Linked DNA regions of Prochlorococcus marinus str. GP2. The protein of the gene in region 1 interacts with the protein of each later gene in a pairwise test. Links are inferred from orthologs where the notes say so. Each region holds a gene or a part of one and is shown on either strand. Other genes may lie near its edges.

What was found.
Region 2: the proteins of rlmB (region 1) and tsaE interact in binary tests that used the Escherichia coli proteins (3 or more experiments, as listed by UniProt). The link is inferred for Prochlorococcus marinus str. GP2 from one-to-one orthologs.

What each region holds. Positions count from the first base shown.
Region 1 is NZ_JNAH01000004.1:160,163-163,437, forward strand. The notes cover bases 257-3,194. They hold rlmB (23S rRNA (guanosine(2251)-2'-O)-methyltransferase RlmB), read left to right. Parts: upstream 257-1,190; coding sequence 1,191-2,198; downstream 2,199-3,194. Other genes in these bases: carA (glutamine-hydrolyzing carbamoyl-phosphate synthase small subunit), read left to right, coding at 257-370; EU91_RS09035 (STAS domain-containing protein), read left to right, coding at 497-796; EU91_RS04480 (Mini-ribonuclease 3), read left to right, coding at 793-1,194; EU91_RS0108565 (DUF1816 domain-containing protein), read left to right, coding at 2,346-2,561; gatA (Asp-tRNA(Asn)/Glu-tRNA(Gln) amidotransferase subunit GatA), read left to right, coding at 2,591-3,194. Also shown: more of carA, read left to right, coding at 1-256; more of gatA, read left to right, coding at 3,195-3,275. UniProt on the Escherichia coli protein: Specifically methylates the ribose of guanosine 2251 in 23S rRNA.
Region 2 is NZ_JNAH01000008.1:343,660-346,933, forward strand. The notes cover bases 184-3,120. They hold tsaE (tRNA (adenosine(37)-N6)-threonylcarbamoyltransferase complex ATPase subunit type 1 TsaE), read left to right. Parts: upstream 184-1,401; coding sequence 1,402-1,839; downstream 1,840-3,120. Other genes in these bases: ahcY (adenosylhomocysteinase), read right to left, coding at 184-1,350; EU91_RS00575 (carbohydrate kinase family protein), read right to left, coding at 1,797-2,795; EU91_RS00570 (alpha/beta fold hydrolase), read left to right, coding at 2,885-3,120. Outside these bases: more of ahcY, read right to left, coding at 1-183; more of EU91_RS00570, read left to right, coding at 3,121-3,274. UniProt on the Escherichia coli protein: Required for the formation of a threonylcarbamoyl group on adenosine at position 37 (t(6)A37) in tRNAs that read codons beginning with adenine.

The DNA.
Region 1 (3,275 bases):
ATCACTTATTGAGTATGGAGAAATACCTATGTTTGGTATATGTTTGGGTCATCAAATATTTGGATTAGCATTAGGCGGTTCAACTTATAAACTCCCTTTCGGACATCGTGGATTAAATCATCCTTGTGGACAGAATAATCAAATCGAGATAACTAGTCAGAATCATGGTTTTGCAATTGACCCTAATTCTCTTCCAAAGGACATAGTCAAAATAACTCACTACAATCTTAACGATACTACAGTTGCAGGATTAGAGGTCATTAATAAGCCAATATTTAGTGTCCAATATCATCCAGAAGCGGGACCTGGTCCGCATGATTCAGATTATTTATTTAAAAAATTTGTTTCTCAAATGTTAGATAGATGTTGACATATTGGTTTATTTTGATTTGATAATTACATTTGATATATTAATTTTCGGGAGGTTTAAATCATAGAAGATTTCCAGAAGCTAACGGTTTCATTAAGAGGAAACCTAGATATAAAAACAAATATCATTGTTTTTACTTTTAAAGGCCAACTAGATGCCTTTTCAGAAAAACAATTTAAGACTTTTGTTACTAATAATTTAAAAAATGAGTTTCCCTTTGTTATTGACCTTACAAAAATTGATTTTCTAGATTCTTCAGGTCTTGGAGCTCTTGTTCAGACAGCTAAAGAATGTAAAAAATTAAAATTAGGTTTTTCAGTTGTTGGTAATTCTAGAGTAGCTCAAACTATTAAACTTGTGCGTTTGGGAGACTTTCTTAATTTAAAATCTAGTCTTGAAGATGCATTAAATTATTTGAAAAATTGAATTATTGGATTCAAAATTTAGACCCATATGGATCTCCTGAAGAAATAGGTGTTATACAACTTGCTTGGCTTGGAGATTCAGTTTGGGAACTTCATCAAAGATTAAGGTATGTACATTTTCCTTTGAAATCAAAAGATCTTCATTTATCAGTTGTACAAGAGGTAAAAGCTAATACTCAATCAAAATCATTAGCAGAAATTGAACATTTATTAAGTGCCAATGAAATTGATTTAATTAGACGTGCTAGAAACAAATCAAAAAGATGCCCAAAGTCCACGGATCCTGCCGTATACTCAAGGGCAACTGGTTTTGAAACCCTCATTGGTTGGCTATTTCTTAAAGATCCCAAAAGACTATCAATTCTTTTTGAGTATCTTGAAGTAAATATGAAATCATGAAAAATTCATCTAAAAATAATAATTCTAAGAATAATATTAAACAAAACAAAAAAAGTTTTAATTCTAATTTTTTTCCTAAAAATACGAGTACATCTAAAAATAATCAATTTTTTAGTAATGTTTCTAAAAATAGAGGAAATGCGAATTTTGATGAAGGTGAGAAAAAGAATAGTAACTTTTCATCATTTAAAACAAGAAAACCATTTAATAAATCTAATATAGAAGTATCTAGAAATACCCGAGATATTTATCAAGAACAAGCGAATAAAAAAAATTTTGATGATTGGATATGGGGAAAACATTCAGTTTTTGAGACACTTGTGAGTAAAAGGGCAATTAATAGGATTTGGTGCACATCTGAAATTTTTTCTTCAGAAAAATTCTATATTTTACTTAAAGACCTTAAATCAAAAGGAGTCTTGATTGAAGAGGTTTCATGGAACAGACTTTCGCAATTGACTTTAGGCGCTACACATCAAGGCATTGCCTTGCAGTTGGCATGTTCTAAAACAGTATCATTAGAAAAATTAATCAATTCATCTAAGAATAAATCTGCTAATCCTATTATTCTTGCCTTAGACGGAATAACCGATCCACACAATGTTGGAGCAATTATAAGATCAGCAGAAGCATTTAATTGTAAGGGTATTATTATTCCTCAAAGAAGATCCGCTGGATTAACAGGAACAGTTGCCAAGGTTGCAGCAGGGGCTATAGAGCACTTGCCAGTTTGTAGAGTTGTTAATTTAAATAGGGCATTGGATGAAATGAAAAAAAATGGATTTCTTGTTATTGGATTATCAGGTGATGGTCAATTATCTATTTCAAATTTTCATGAAAAGACTCCTTTGGTTGTAATAGTCGGAGCTGAAGATAAAGGTATTTCTTTGCTTACCCAAAAAAAATGTGATTTTCTATTAAAGATTCCTCTTAAAGGAAAAACAACAAGTTTAAATGCCTCTGTGGCAGCAGCAATATCTCTCTTTCATCTAACAAGTAAATAACTTTTTTTCTAAAAATCAGTGTAATTAAATTCTTTTAAAATATGGTTGTTTCAATATATTTAAATAATTAATGAAAATTTATTGAATTTTCCCTACAAAATTGTATAGAATTTGACAAGAATTAATGATCTCTAAAGATCAATAAAATTGATTAGAAATTTTGGAAACAAACTCGGATTAGCTTGGTGGGCTAAAATTGAGACACAACAACCAAATACCATTTACTGGTATGGTCCATTTATTACTAAACGCAGCTTAAAAGAAAGCATCACTCATTTTTTGAAAGATCTTTCCGATGAAGGTTCTGTTAATATTAAATACACTCTCATACGTTGCAAAAAAGAAGAACCATTAACTGTTTGATAATTTTTACATAAGATATAGATTAAGAAATGGACTTTAATTCTTTAAGAAAGTTAATTAATAATAAAAATGCTTCAGTCAAGGAATTAGTTAATGATATTTTTTCAAAAATAGATTCAAAAGATAAAGAAATCAATTCATTTATTTGTACTACAAAAGATAAAGCAATATTGCAGGCTGAAAATATTGATAAATTAATTCAAAAGAAAGAATCACTTCCTCCTTTAGCAGGCCTGCCAATAGCAATAAAGGATAATATTTGTACTAAAGGTGTTGTAACAACTTGTGCAAGTAAAATGCTCCAAAATTTTGTTGCACCTTATGAATCAACAGCCTCAAGTAAATTATGGTCTTCTGGTGGGATTTGTTTAGGTAAAACAAATTTGGATGAATTTGCAATGGGTAGTTCAACAGAAACTTCTTTATTTGGTGTTACTTCAAATCCTTGGGATATTAATAGAGTTCCAGGTGGAAGTTCAGGAGGCAGTGCTGCTTCAGTTGCTGCTGGACTATGTGCTGCTTCTATAGGTTCTGATACTGGAGGATCAATAAGACAACCGGCTTCTTTTTGTGGAGTTGTTGGACTTAAGCCTACCTATGGCAGAGTAAGTAGATGGGGACTAGTAGCATTCGCTAGCTCTCTTGATCAAATTGGTCCAATTACAAATACTGTCTCAGATGCGGCTGAAATTCTTTATTTAATATCTGGTAAAG
Region 2 (3,274 bases), on another replicon or contig:
GGTTAATTTTGTTAATTTTGCACCAATTTTATCAAGATGTAATCTGGCTACCATTTCATCTAAATGTTTTGGTAAAACGTAAACTTCCTGAGCGTATTGTTCTGACTTATTGAAAAGTTCAATTTGAGCTAGTACTTGATTTGTAAAAGAATTACTCATTACAAAACTTGGATGTCCAGTTGCACAACCTAAATTTACTAATCTACCTTCAGCTAAAAGGATTATTTTATTGCCACTCGGTAAAGTTATGTGATCAACCTGGGGCTTTATATTTTCCCATGGATAATTTTTCAATGAAGCCACATCAATTTCATTATCGAAATGGCCGATATTACAAACTATGGCCTCATTTTTCATCTTTAAAAGATTTTCGTTTGTTATTACCTGATAGTTACCAGTTGCTGTAACAAATATATCTATATCTTCCACAACATCGTCTAAGGTAACAACGCTAAAACCTTCCATTGCTGCTTGAAGAGCACAAATTGGATCAATTTCAGCAACTTTTACAATTGCACCAAGCCCTCTTAAAGACTGGGCTGAACCTTTACCTACATCTCCAAAACCCATTACTAAAGCTACCTTCCCAGCAATCATTACATCAGTAGCACGCTTTATACTGTCAACTAGAGATTCTCGGCAGCCATATAAATTATCAAATTTGCTCTTAGTTACTGAATCATTAACGTTAATAGCGGGAAAAGGTAAAGCATTTTGCTTTTGCAGTTGATAAAGTCTGGCAACTCCAGTTGTAGTTTCTTCAGTAACACCAATGATGTTACTCTTGATTCTAGAATAGAAGTCACTATCATTTTCCAACTTAGACTTGATAGAATTGAATAAGGAAATTTCTTCTTCATTACTAGGATTATCTAAAACAGACAAATCTTTTTCTGCTTTACTACCAAGTATCAATAAGCCAGTTGCGTCTCCTCCATCATCAAGAATCATATTTGGAGAGTCTGAACCCCAGTCAAGGATGTAATGGGTATACTGCCAATATTCATCAAGACTCTCACCTTTTTTTGCATATACAGAAATTCCTCTATCTGCGATAGCTGCAGCCGCATGATCTTGAGTTGAAAAAATATTGCATGAAGCCCATTTCACCTCTGCACCTAGATCAACAAGGGTTTCTATTAGAACTGCTGTTTGGATAGTCATATGGAGACTTCCAGCTATTTTTGCACCTTTTAATGGCTTTTCAGATTGGTATTTATCTCTAAGTGCCATTAATCCTGGCATTTCTGTCTCGGCAATTTTAATTTCTTTACGACCAAAATCTGATAAAGAGATATCAGCAATTACGTAATTTGGAATGGAGGTTTTAATTGAATTTGCAATAACCATATCTAGTGAATACTTTATCTATTAAACTATAAATGATTTTTGTGTAATTTTGTGTTTGTTGAGAATTTAGAAGAGACTTTAAATTTAGGAAAAAAACTCTCACAAAAATTAAATCCACAATCAATAGTTTTATTACAAGGTCCAATTGGGGCCGGGAAAACTTCATTCGTACAAGGCATTGCCAAAGGACTATCTATCTATGAGGACATTACAAGTCCTACATTTGCTTTATCTCATCACTATAATTCCGGCAAAATTCCGCTCATTCACCTTGATTTATACAGGTTAGAAGATGTTTCTTCAGCAAAAGAAGTTTTTTTTTCAGAAGAAGAAGAGGCAGTTCAAAGCCAAGCAATTTTAGTTATTGAATGGCCAGAATTAATAGAATCAGTTATTGAAAATTTCTGGAAAATAGAAATTAGTTATGCAGAAAATTACGGAAGATACTACGAAATAAGAGATCCCAAAAATTTATTAACTTTCTCATAATATGGCTGTTGCTGGATGGCGCCCTCGCCAAGACAAGTTAATAATCCACAAACACCTGCGAACTTAATGCAATCTTCTATCTCTCGTTCATTTGAAGGGTAGCCAGAAGTAATTAATTTTGAAATTAAGCCAGCTAGAAAAGCATCGCCTGCACCAGTTGTATCGACAATTTTTTGTGAAGAAGGAGTTTCTGTAATTCCCTGCAATCCATTGATATACCATGCAACTGGATTTTTACCATCAGTTATTATTACATCTGGTCTATTGGACAATTGTTGAGATATTAGAAAGGGATTTTCATCCTCAAAAAACAAAGTTGCTTCTTCATTAGCAAGTTTTAAAACATTTGCATGATTTAAAAATTTTTTGATTAATTTAAATCTTGAGGCTTTACTAATTTCTGATGAAAAACTTGAATGATCCCAAAAGACTTCTCTCCAATTCAAATCAATAACTATTTTGACTTCAAATTTTTTAGCCTGTTCAAGCAGAAAAAAGATAGTCTCTCTTGATGCTGGAGATGATAATAAGATAGTTCCCGTAACCAAATATTTTGTTTCTAGAAAAGATTTCTCCAAATTTAAAATTTCTTTTTCGATTGATTTCTTACTTAGAACTTCGTCTGCAAAGCATGAGTAAGAATTTTCTTCAAAGCCTGAAAAAAAACGATCTCCAAATTGGTCTCTATCTACATTAACCACTCGAGTACATGAATTATTATCTAATTGCAAGAAATCTAAATTAACTTCCAATTCTTTAAATTGCATAATAAATTTTTTTCCATAATCATCACTACCCAAACGTCCAATAAATGTTGAATCTATTTTTAATTTTCTCAATGCACAAGCAACATTAGCAGGAGCGCCACCCAAAAAATCTCTAAATCCTTGATTTGACTTATTTCTGATCCTGTCTATTAAGGCCTCTCCAACACATATGACTTTTTTCTTTTTCATAAAGTAAATCCTCTTTCTTAACTAAGAATAATTTATTAAAAACGAATATTTTTTTTTTGAATTAAAGTTTAATTAACAGCATATTCATAGTGTCTTTAAATAAATCTGAAACTTGGAAATGGAAAAATTGGGAAATTTCTTGGTCTTTATCAAAAAAATCTACTATCAAAAAAAATATTAATATACTATTGATTCATGGATTTGGTGCATCAAAAAACCACTGGAGACATAATCAAGATTTTCTAGGTAAATTTTCTAACTGCTACGCAATTGACTTATTAGGATTTGGAAAAAGCAGTCAGCCTTGTGCTTTACTAAATTACGAACCTGATAAAGAAAACTCAATTAAATATTCATTTGACTTATGGGGTAATCAAATATCAACATTTTGTGCAGAAGTAATAAAATCTCCTGTTTACTTGGTAGGGAATTCAATTGGTGGTGTTATTTCGTTGAGAGCTGCTGAAATCCTAAAAGAT